3 regions of the Cupriavidus sp. DF5525 genome follow, and region 2 is predicted to be linked to each of the others. Evidence: predicted binding sites of a transcription regulator. Region 2 holds the regulator's gene; each other region holds the start of a gene.

Region 1 (3,952 bases), on a different replicon from region 2:
TGTTGTTGCCGACCACGGTCTGGACGTTGTCGGGCGTGTCCAGGCTGGTCGCGAACAGGCCGATCTCGCGCACCGTGCCGGTGACGCCGCCGATGGTGACGAAGTCTCCGACCTTGAACGGCCGCAGCACCACCAGGAACGCACCTGCGGCGAAGTTCGACATCAGGCCCGACCAGGCCATGCCGATAGCCACGCCGGCGGCGGCAATCAGTGCGGCAAAGGTGGTGGTCTGGATGCCGAAGTAGCCGAGGATGCCGATCACCAGCACCACGTTCAGCGTCACGGTGACGATCGAGCCGACATAGCGCAGCAGCGTCGGATCGACCTTCTGCTTGCCGAGCGCGTTCTGCACCATGCGCACGACAAAGTGGATCAGCCATCGGCCAATGACCCAGAAGGCGAGGGCGGCGAGGATCTTGACCCCGAACTGCGTGGCATAGGCGACAACCAGGGTCTTGAGGTTGTCCAGCGTGGTGGCTTCCATCGGCGTTTCCTTTCGGTTTGGGGAGTCCGCCCGGCTGCCGGCGGCAACATCCATACCGATTTTGCCGGCTACTGGGTGCAAGCCCTGCGCGCTGACGCGGCGCAATACGAGGGCACGGCAATTATTGGAACGCCGTGCGGGGAAGTGCAAGCAAATAATCGTGAAGGCAAGCTGCGTCCGGGCAGCTTGCCTGTCTGAATCTGGCCGTCCCGCCGGGGTTACCAGTTGGTTTCACGCTCCGGTGTCGCGGAAATCCGATGCAGCGTCAGGTCGGCGCCATTGAATTCGCCCTCGGCGTCGAGCCGGATGCCCACCAGCTTCTTCAGCGTGCCGTATACCAGGGTGCCGCCGGCCAGCGCAATCGCGATGCCGAGCGTGGTGCCGATCGCCTGCGCGCCCAGCGACACGCCGCCCAGCCCGCCCAGCGCCTTCGCGCCGAAAATGCCCGCGGCGATGCCGCCCCAGGCGCCGCACAGGCCGTGCAGCGGCCACACGCCGAGCACGTCATCGATATGCCATTTGTTCTGCGCCAGCGTAAACAGGTAGACAAAGAGCGCGCCGGCCACACCGCCGGTGATCAGCGCCCCCAGCGGGTGCATCAGGTCCGAGCCCGCGCACACGGCCACCAGCCCCGCCAAGGGGCCGTTGTAGGCAAAGCCGGGATCGTTGCGCCCGGCCGCCCAGGCCGCCAGCGTGCCGCCGGCCATCGCCATCAGTGAATTGATTGCCACCAGGCCGCTGATCTTGTCGACCGTCTGCGCGCTCATCACGTTGAAGCCGAACCAGCCCACCGCCAGCACCCAGGCGCCCAGCGCCAGGAAGGGGATGTTCGACGGCGGATGGGCGCTGATGCGGCCATCCTTCTGGTAGCGCCCGCGCCGTGCGCCCAGCAGCAGCACCGCGGGCAGTGCGATCCAGCCGCCCACCGCATGCACTACCACGGAGCCGGCAAAGTCGTGGAACGGCGCGCCGGTCACGTGCGTGATCCAGTCCTGGATGCCGTAGCGCTGGTTCCAGGCTATGCCCTCGAAGAACGGATAGACAAAGCCCACCAGCACAAAGGTGGCGACCAATTGCGGATTGAAGCGCGAACGCTCGGCAATACCGCCCGAGATAATCGCCGGAATGGCCGCGGCAAATGTCGCCAGGAAAAAGAACTTGACCAGTTCGTAACCGCTTTTCTGGGCCAGGGTTTCTGCGCCGGCCATGAATTGCACACCATAGGCGATGGTGTAGCCAATAAAGAAATAGGCGATTGTCGAAACCGCAAAATCCACCAGAATCTTCACCAGCGCATTGACCTGGTTCTTCTTGCGCACCGTGCCCAGTTCGAGAAAGGCAAAGCCGGCGTGCATGGCCAGCACCATGATGGCGCCAAGCAGTATAAACATGGCGTCGGTGCCAGTCTTCCAGTTGTCCATAGTCACCTCATGCTCAAAATGGGAGCGTGGGTATGCAAAAAGCATTCCAGCTTTCGCTGCATCCTGGTGCTCATTGCACCTTCCTGAGCAAAACCGCACCGGAATGCCGCGTGGCAAGCTTGCGGAGACGGGGTGAAAATCGGAAACGGCTGGTCGGCGGGGCCTGGAATGCGCCAGAATGGAGCCTTGGTGCGAGGTCTGGTTGATCCGTTGTGGTGCAGCGCCCCAAGAGTGGGCATATGTTCCATCGCGGGTAGGGACGGTCGTGGCAGTCGCAGCCGAGATTCCCAGGCAAACGCTACAGCCCGGGAAATCGCGCCGCTGGCAAGCGGAAAAAGAGTGGGAAATTGACCGCTAACCGGCCTCAATCAAGGATTTGCGGGTTTTTTCGTTGCATTGGTGCCACTGGGGATTGCTCAACGCGCGAAGGGCAGATTAGACTGCGCCGATCGATGGCTTGCCGCCAGGCCAGCTCATCGGTGACGACGACCAACAAGGGAAATCAGCCATGAATAAAGGTGAACTGGTATCGGCCATTGCCGCGGAAGCAGAACTGAGCAATGCCGCTGCCGAGCGTGCGCTCAACGCAGCGCTGGACAGTATCAAGAAGGCAGTGGCCAAGGGTGACTCGGTGACGCTGGTGGGCTTCGGCAGCTTCAGCGCCGGCAAGCGCGCCGCCCGTACCGGCCGCAACCCGCGTACCGGCGAAACCATCAAGATCCCGGCCGCCAAGACGGTCAAGTTCTCTGCCGGACAGGGTTTCAAGGACGCCGTGAACAAGAAAAAGTAAGTGGTCTGCGTCCACAGCTAGAAGAGCGGCCTGGCAGGCCGCTTTTTCTTTTGGGGCCGCCTGGGCACACCAGTGCCGCTGCGCTCGGGTTAAACTGCCGGCGCGCCCGGGTCGTCGTCAGTGCCGCCCCGGCCATCCAGCCCCCGCAATCCCCGACTCCGCATCATGAACGACCAGTCCCACCAGCTTTCCATGACCGTGCTGATGACGCCGGACATGGCCAATTTCTCCGGCAACGTCCACGGCGGCACCATCCTCAAGTACCTGGACATGGTCGCCTACGCCTGCGCCAGCCGCTACGCCGGGCGCTACGTGGTCACGCTGTCGGTCGACCAGGTGGTGTTCCGCCAGCCCATCCACGTGGGTGAGCTGGTGACCTTCCTGGCCTCGGTCAACTACACCGGCCGCAGCTCGATGGAAATCGGCATCAAGGTGGTGACCGAGAACATCCGCAGCAAGCTGGTGCGGCATACCAACAGCTGCTACTTCACCATGGTGGCCGTGGATGACAACGGATCGCCCGCCGAGGTGCCGCCGCTGGAGCCGCGCGACGAGGTGGAGCGCCAGCGCTTTGCCGCCGCGCAGCAGCGCCGCGCGTTGCGCCAGGAAATGGAAAAGCGCCACGACGACATCAAGACGTCAGTGACCTGAGGAGCGCGGGCCCAGCCATGAAGTCCAATCGCATCCGTACCATCCTGGCCGCGGCCGCCTGCGTGGCGGCGGCGACAGGCGCGCAGGCCGAGGAGATTGGCAGCGTCAGCACCAATTTCCGCATGACCGGCTCCGACAAGGTGGTGATCGAAGCCTATGACGACCCCCAGGTGGACGGCGTGACCTGCTACGTGTCGCGCGCCCGCACCGGCGGCATCAAGGGCCAGCTCGGCATGGCAGAAGATCCGCCCGAGGCCTCGATCGCCTGCCGGCAGGTCGGCACCATCGCCTTCAAGGCGCCACTCAAGCAGCAGGACAACGTCTTCTCGGAGCGCATGTCGATCCTGTTCAAGACGCTGCACGTGGTACGCGCGGTTGACCGCAAGCGCAATACGCTCGTGTACCTGACGTATTCCGACCGCATCGTCAGCGGCAGCCCGCAGAACAGCGTGACGGCCGTGCCGGTGCCGGCCGGCACGGTGATCCCCGTCAAGTAACAGGCCCCGGCAGCGCGCCGCTCAGGGCGCCAGCGCCGCCGTTTCCGCCTGGCAGTCGCGTGCCGGTCGGGCGCCACTTGCACGTACCGCGGCCACTTCCTGGCGGGCC
Region 2 (3,952 bases):
ATTTCAGTTAGCGGGGCGGATCAGCCGTTCCGGCCGGGCAGTGGGCTGCTGCGGGCGGCTGCAAAGTCACTCGACGCCGGGCCGTCAGCCGCCCGCGGGCGTCCGGCCATTATAGAGCAGCGGCTTCCTCCCCATTGTGCAGCGCAGCGCCGGATTCGGGTGCAAAACGACACAAGGTCACGCACCGGGTTGGATGCAAAAAATGCCCGCCTGCCATGTATGGCGCAGCATACACCTTGCCGCCGTCGTTGCGAACACCCTCGCCCAATCGGGTGGTACTAGTTTGCACCGCCGCCACAGCCAGGGCGCTTTATGCTCATTTTCTGGCGCCAGGGCGCAAAAAAGCCGCGTTTGAGCGCGGCTTGCCTGTCTAGTCTCGGATTCGACGGCTCGCTGGGAGCCGCCGGGCACGGTCATTGCTGCATTTGCGCTGCGGCCATCTGATATTTGACCGCCTCGCGGTCGTGGCTTTGCACGCGGTCCTTGTAGCGGATCACCTGACGGTCGAGCTTGTCGACGAGCGCGTCGATTGCCGCATACAGGTCTTCGTGATGCGCTTCAACAAAGATGTCCTTGCCCCTGAGATGTAGATTGATTTCCGCGTACTGGCGCCGGTCCTTTTCTTTGTGATTATCGACAGAGAGCAGCACGCTAACGCCAATGACTTGATCGAAATGCCTGACGATTCGCTCCAGCTTCGTTTCCACGTACTCACGCAATGCCGGCGTGATGTCAAGGTGGTGTCCACTGATCTTGAAGTTCATAGCGCTTCTCCTTCTGAAAGAGCCTCACCAGGCAGGCGGTGGGCTCGGCTACAAAGACTTGCGGAGATTGACTGCGGGGATTTTCAGGGCTTCGCGATACTTGGCAACGGTGCGGCGTGCGACAACGAAGCCTTGTTCGCCCAGCAGTTCGGCAATGCGACTGTCGGAAAGGGGATTCCTCGGGTCTTCGGCTCCTATCAGTTGCTTGATCAAGGCGCGGATGGCCGTTGATGAAGCCGCGCCACCGGTTTCGGTGGACACGTGGCTGCCGAAGAAGTACTTCAATTCGAAAGTACCCATCGGCGTTGCCATGTATTTATTGGTCGTCACCCGGGAGATGGTTGACTCGTGTAAACCCAGTGTATCGGCAATCTCCCTCAAAACCAAGGGGCGCATGGCGATTTCGCCGTGGGTGAAAAAGTTCTTTTGACGCTCGACAATGGCCTGTGAGACACGCAGGATGGTGTCGAACCGTTGCTGGATGTTCTTGATCAGCCACCGCGCTTCCTGCAGCTTCTGCTGCAGGCCGGCCGTGCCCGACTCGCCCTTGGCGCCGCGCAGGATCTGCGCGTACATATCGTTGATGCGCAGCCGCGGCATCACATCCGGGTTGAGTTGCGCGGTCCAGCCGCCGCCGCTCTTGCGCACGAATACATCGGGCACCACGAAATCGGCTTCCGGGCGGCTGTAGGCATGGCCGGGATAGGGCGCGAGCGAGCGGATCAGTTCATGCGCCGCCTTCAGCGCCGCTTCGTCCACCTGCAGCGCCTTCTTCAGCCGCGTGTAGTCGCGCACTGCCAGCAGTTCCAGGTGGTTGGTGACGATGACCAGCGCCAGGTCGCGCTGCGGGTGCTTCAGGCGCCGCAATTGCAGCGCGAGGCACTCGGCGGCATTGCGCGCGCCCACGCCGGGCGGATCGAAGCTCTGCAGCAGCGTCAGGATCGCGTGGACTTCCTCGATCTCGAATTCGAGTTCTTCCGGCAGCTCGGTGCAGATTTCCTCGAGCGACGCGCTCAGGTAGCCGTCGTCGTCCAGCGATTCGATCAGGAAGATCGCCAGGCCCTTGTCGCGCGTCGAGATCTTCAGCGGCGCGAGCTGCTCCATCAGGTATTCGCGCAGCGTCGGCTCGGCGTCGCGCAGCTGCATCGGCGTCTTTTCGTCATCGTCGCCTTGCGGCCGGCGGGCGAAGTCGTCAAGGCTCCAGTCGCTGCCATAGTCGTCGCCGCTGCTGCTGTCGCCGTAGCTGTCATCGTCGCCCGCGGCGTCGGTGCGCGCGTCACCGTTTCCTTGCGGCTCGGCCGGCGCGGGTGCGGGCGCGCTCTGCAGGTTGACCGAGCCGTCGGCGGCCACGCGCAGCGGGCTTTCGATCCAGTCGTTCTCACGTTCGAGCAGGGGGTTTTCCGTCAGCGCCTGTTCGACTTCCTGCTGCAGTTCCAGCGTTGAAAGCTGCAGCAGCCGGATCGACTGCTGCAGTTGCGGCGTGAGTGCCAGGTGCTGGGAGAGGCGGAGCTGTAGCGACGGTTTCATGCGACCTATTTTATGCGCATCTTTCCGTTGTTGGAACGGAAATTGCTATCGCTGATGCGCTCTGATCGCCGCACGCTGTGGGGTATCCCACGCGCTGCCTGAACAAAACCTGCCGTGTGTGGTAGCGCTCGAGACAACGCTTCTGACCACTTTCAGCAGGCCGGTACATCACATGCGGAAGTTCTCGCCCAGGTAGACGCGCCGCACCGATTCGTTGGCGATGATCTCTTCGGGCTCGCCCGCGGCCAGCACCGTGCCTTCGCTGATGATGTAGGCGTGGTCGCAGATGCCGAGCGTTTCGCGCACGTTGTGATCGGTAATCAGCACGCCGATATTGCGCGCCTTCAGGAAGCTGACGATGCGCTGGATCTCGCCCACCGCGATCGGATCCACGCCGGCGAAGGGCTCGTCCAGCAGGATGAAGCGCGGCGACGAGGCCAGTGCGCGCGCGATCTCCACGCGGCGGCGCTCGCCACCCGACAGCGACAGCGCCGGGTTGTTGCGCAGGTGCGCGATCTGCAGGTCGTCGAGCAGCGAATCGAGGCGGCGGTCGATCTCGGCCTTGCCCAGCGGCTTGCCGTTTTCCACCTGCAGCTCCAGCACGGCGCGGATGTTCTCCTCGACGTTGAGCTTGCGGAAGACCGAGGCCTCCTGCGGCAGGTAGGACAGCCCCATGCGTGCGCGCTCGTGGATCGGCAGGCCGCTGATATGGTCGCCGTCGAGCACGATATCGCCCTCGTCCAGCGCCACCAGGCCGACGATCATGTAGAAGGAGGTGGTCTTGCCCGCGCCGTTGGGGCCGAGCAGCCCGACCACCTCGCCGCTCTTCACGTCCAGCGAGACATCCTTGACCACCGTGCGCGTGCCATAGCGCTTCCTCAGGTGGCGCACGACCAGCGTGCTGCCCCCGGCTAGGACGGTGGAGGCTTCGACGAAAGGCTTTTCGGCAATCGTTGCGGTATCGGTCATTGGCTCAGGCATTCATTCAGGCGGCGGCGCAGGGGATGTCGTATGCGGCGCCGGCGTCAGGGTTTGTTGGTCGGCGCGGGCGCGGACTTCAGGTTCAGCGGCGAGCCGCCGGCACCGGGCGCGCCTTGGGCGCCCTGGTCCTGGCGCGGCGACAGCACTGCGCGCACGCGGCCGGAAGGATTGGCGGGCGAGCCCTCGCCGCCGCTACCGGCAGCCGTGTAGAACTCCTTGCGGCTGTCGTAGGTCAGCACCGCGCCGCGGATCTCGTCGACCATCTTGGCACCCTGCAGGCGGGCCATGCGGGCATTGCCGATCAGCTTGGACAGTTCCTGCTTGCCGTCGTATTCGATGCGGTCGCCCCAGCCGTCGATATATTCATCGACACCCTCGCGCTTCTGCCGGATATACGCCTGCTTGCCCGGCTTGGCGGTGGCCACGGCGAACTGATAACCCTCCGGGTCGGTGCGCAGCTCGGCCGCGTCCGACTTCAGGATCATGGTGCCCTTGGTCAGCACCACGTTGCCGGTGAGCGTATAGATCTGCTTGACGTCGTCGTAGCTGGCGTTGTCGGCCTCCAGCACCATCGGCTTGTCGCGGTCCGCGCGCTCGGCAAGGGCGGGCTGGGCCAGCAGCAGGCCGAAGGCCACTGCCGAAGCCAGCAGGGCAGGGGCGGTGCGTCGACGGGACGATGT
Region 3 (3,952 bases), 810 kb from region 2:
GCCCGAGGGCGGGCTGCGGCTGATGCAGGGCAACCTGGGCCGCGGCGTGATCAAGGTGTCCGCGGTCGCGCCGGAGCACCGCGTGGTCGAGGCGCCGGTGCGGGTGTTCGATGCGCAGGAAGGGCTGCAGGCTGCCTTCGATGCCGGCGAGCTGACCGGCGACGTGGTCGCGGTGGTCCGCTTCCAGGGCCCCAACGCCAACGGCATGCCCGAGTTGCACCGGCTGACGCCCGTGCTGGGCGCGCTGCAGGACGCCGGCCACAAGGTGGCGCTGGTGACCGACGGCCGCATGTCCGGCGCGTCGGGCAAGGTGCCGGCGGTGATCCACGTCGGTCCGGAAGCGCTCGCCGGTGGTCCGCTGGCGCGCGTGCGCGACGGCGACCGCGTTCGCGTGGACGCCGTTGCCGGCACGCTGCAATGGCTGGGCGACGAGGCGGCGTTCGCGGCGCGGGAGCTGGCCGCGGCGCCGGCCGACGATTTTGCGCAGTTCAGCCTGGGGCGGGGCTTGTTCGGCCTGTTCCGGCGCCATGCCCGCATCGCGGAAGAGGGCGGCAGCGCACTCGACCTGTCCGAGGCGGATGCCGCCGCGGTTGCCAAAGCCGGCGCAAGCGGCAGCAAGCCTGCCGCCGCGGAGCAAACCGTCGCACAATAGCCAGGCCAGAGGCCGATTTTTCCCCCTGAAGTTTCCAGCGGGGCGGCAGCGCCCCCGGACGCCTTTGCGTCGCCGCAAGGACGTCAGGCTGGACAAGGACCGACAAGGATGGCCACACCATCCGATACCAAGACCGACGGAGCAGACATGATCTATATCCTGATGGGCGTTTCCGGCAGCGGCAAGACCACGGTCGGCCAGATGCTGGCGCAGCGCCTTGGCTGCGGCTTCCAAGACGCCGACGCGTTCCACAGTGAAGCCAACAAGGCCAAGATGCACGCAGGCATCCCGCTCACCGACGAGGACCGCTGGCCCTGGCTGGCGGCGATGCGTGCGGCCATCGACGCGGCTCGCGCCGAAGGCCGCACGCACGTGTTCACCTGCTCGGCGCTGCGCCAGGTGTACCGTGACCGGCTGACGCCGCCCGACGGCGGCGTGACCTTCGTCTTCATGAAGGGCGATGCGTCGCTGATCGGCCAGCGCCTGTCCGAGCGTACCGAGCACTTCTTTAACCCGGACCTGCTGCAGAGCCAGCTCGATACCCTCGAGGAACCGCGCGACGCGCTGGTGCTCGATATCCGCCAGTCCCCCGAGGCGCTGGTGGACACGATTCTGCAGGCCAACACAGCGCAGGGCGCCGGCGCGACGCGCTGAGCGCCGCACCGATCCTCCCGGGCTCCAAACGGCCGCCAGCCTCGCTGGCGGCCGTTTTTTACGTGCGCTGGCAGACATCTTGCTAGTTCACTTTCCGTGCCGGCCAGCGTCTGCCAGCTTGCGGCTTTCGCCGGCACAAGTATGCTGAAAGGGCCAGTGACTCGACAGCATCGCCGCGGCACCCCCGAACGGGCAGCGGCGGCGGGCTTGGGGCAGGACAGCCAGGGCAAAACCAGGGCGCCGGTAGCAGCGAGGAAGTGGCGGCACCGGAAGCCCGCGACATGGAGGAACGGCCATCATGGCGGGGCGGTATTTCGACGAGATGCTGGACTGGCGCACCGACGGGGCGCCCAAGGTCATCCAGGCAGGACAGGCATTGCCCGAAAGTGCGGTGCGTCAACACTACCGGCATTTCGCGGACTGGCTGGCGCGGCAGTCTGAAAGCACCATGGACAACAAGCGCGCAGAGGCGGACCTGATCTTCCGGCGCGTGGGGATTACCTTTGCCGTCTACGGCGACAAGGACGAAGCCAACAGCGGCACCGAGCGCACCATCCCGTTCGACGTGATCCCGCGCATCTTCCCGGCCAGCGAGTGGGCGCTGCTGGAAAAAGGCCTGCGCCAGCGCGTGGCGGCGCTGAACCGCTTTATCCACGACATCTACCACGGCCAGGACATCATCCGCGCCGGCGTGATCCCGCCCGACCAGATCTACAACAACGCCCAGTACCGGCCCGAGATGCTCGGCGTCGACGTGCCGCGCGACATCTACGCCCATGTGGCCGGCATCGACGTGGTGCGCGCCGGCGAGGGCGAGTTCTACGTGCTGGAAGACAACCTGCGCGTGCCTTCGGGCGTGTCGTACATGCTGGAAAACCGCAAGATGATGATGCGGTTGTTCCCGGACTTGTTCGCTCGCAACCGTGTGGCGCCGGTGGCGCACTACCCGGACCTGCTGCTCGACATGCTGCGTGGCGTCTCGCCGCAGGCCATCGCCGATCCCACCGTGGTGGTGCTGACCCCCGGCATGTACAACTCGGCCTACTTCGAGCATGCCTTCCTGGCACAGCAGATGGGGGTGGAGCTGGTGGAAGGCAGCGACCTCTTCGTCGAGGACGACCACCTGTTCATGCGCACCACGCAGGGCCCGCAGCGCATCGACGTGATCTACCGCCGCGTCGACGACGACTTCCTCGATCCGCTGGTGTTCCGGCCCGATTCCGCGCTGGGCGCGGCGGGGCTGCTGTCGGTCTACCGTGCCGGCAACGTGACCATCTGCAATGCGATCGGAACCGGCGTGGCCGACGACAAGTCGATCTATCCGTACGTGCCGGACATGATCCGCTTCTACCTGGGCGAGGAGGCCATCCTCAGCAACGTGCCGACCTATATGTGCCGGCGCCCGGACGACCTGCAGTACGTGCTGGACCACATGGACGAACTGGTGGTGAAGGAAACCCACGGTGCCGGCGGCTACGGCATGCTGGTGGGGCCGGCCGCCACGCGCGCGGAGATCGACGCTTTCCGCGAGGTGGTGAAGTCGCGGCCGGAGCAGTACATCGCGCAGCCGACGCTGGCGCTGTCGACCTGCCCGACCTATGTGGAGGCCGGCATCGCGCCGCGCCATATCGACCTGCGGCCGTTCGTGCTGTCGGGCAAGGAAGTGCGCATGGTGCCCGGCGGGCTGACCCGCGTGGCGCTGCGCGAAGGCTCGCTGGTGGTCAATTCCTCGCAAGGGGGCGGCACCAAGGATACCTGGGTGCTGGAACGATGACGACGACAACCAACCACGTGATGAACACTGCCGCCGCCATGCGAGGAGAGTCGATATGCTGAGCCGTACCGCCGACCACCTGTTCTGGATGGCCCGCTATACCGAGCGCGCGGAGAACACCGCCCGCATGCTCGACGTCAACTATCAGACCTCGCTGTTGCCGCAATCGGCCGAGGTGGCCGAGCAGGGCTGGTGGGCCATGCTCGATATCTCCGAGCTGACGCAAGCCTTCGACCACAAGTACGGGCTGCTGTCGCGCGACGACGTGATCGACTTCATGGTGCGCGACATGACCAACGCCTCGTCGATCATGAGTTGCCTGCGCGCGGCGCGCGAGAATGCGCGCGCGGTGCGCGGCTCGCTGACCACCGAGGTATGGGAGACGGTCAACACCACCTGGCTGGAGGTGCAGCGCATGATCGCAGACGGCGTGTTGAAGGAGGACCCGTCGGCGTTCTTCGAGTGGGTCAAGTTCCGCTCGCACCTGGCGCGCGGCGTGCAGTTCGGCACCATGCTCAAGGATGACGCCTTCCACTTCATGCGGCTGGGCACCTTCCTGGAGCGCGCCGACAACACCGCGCGGATCCTCGACGTCAAGTTCCAGGCCTCGGCCAGCGACGACAGCGACGTTCACCGCGACCCCAGCCGCGACCAGAACGACTTCTACCACTGGGCCGCGGTGCTGCGCTCGGTATCGGGCTTCGAGGTCTACCGCAAGGTCTATCGTGCGGTGATCACGCCGCAGCGCGTGGCCGAGCTGCTGATCCTGCGTCCGGACATGCCGCGCTCGCTAGTATCGAGCATGGACGAGGTGGTGGCGATCCTCGGCACGGTGCACAACCAGCAGTCGGCGGAAACCGAGCGCCAGGCTG

The links. The regulator sigma-54, encoded in region 2, starts transcription at its own class of promoters, with help from an activator protein. The targets are predictions, from matches to a motif close to TGGCANGNAANCTGCTTT.
Region 1: the regulator sigma-54 is predicted to act here: its motif matches at 1,937-1,954, upstream of ABNX08_RS25475 (ammonium transporter).
Region 3: the regulator sigma-54 is predicted to act here: its motif matches at 1,375-1,392, upstream of ABNX08_RS05620 (circularly permuted type 2 ATP-grasp protein).

What each region holds. Positions count from the first base shown of each region.
Region 1 is NZ_CP168266.1:925,804-929,755, forward strand. It holds gene ABNX08_RS25470 (mechanosensitive ion channel family protein) at 1-484, opposite strand, end outside; gene ABNX08_RS25475 (ammonium transporter) at 703-1,905, opposite strand; gene ABNX08_RS25480 (HU family DNA-binding protein) at 2,414-2,695, shown strand; gene ABNX08_RS25485 (acyl-CoA thioesterase) at 2,861-3,346, shown strand; gene ABNX08_RS25490 (CreA family protein) at 3,364-3,843, shown strand; gene ABNX08_RS25495 (phosphatase PAP2 family protein) at 3,865-3,952, opposite strand, start outside.
Region 2 is NZ_CP168265.1:358,544-362,495, forward strand. It holds gene hpf (ribosome hibernation-promoting factor, HPF/YfiA family) at 414-764, opposite strand; gene ABNX08_RS01800 (RNA polymerase factor sigma-54) at 813-2,291, opposite strand; gene lptB (LPS export ABC transporter ATP-binding protein) at 2,460-3,260, opposite strand; gene lptA (lipopolysaccharide transport periplasmic protein LptA) at 3,317-3,952, opposite strand, start outside.
Region 3 is NZ_CP168265.1:1,171,582-1,175,533, forward strand. It holds gene edd (phosphogluconate dehydratase) at 1-652, shown strand, start outside; gene ABNX08_RS05615 (gluconokinase) at 800-1,306, shown strand; gene ABNX08_RS05620 (circularly permuted type 2 ATP-grasp protein) at 1,605-3,080, shown strand; gene ABNX08_RS05625 (alpha-E domain-containing protein) at 3,136-3,952, shown strand, end outside.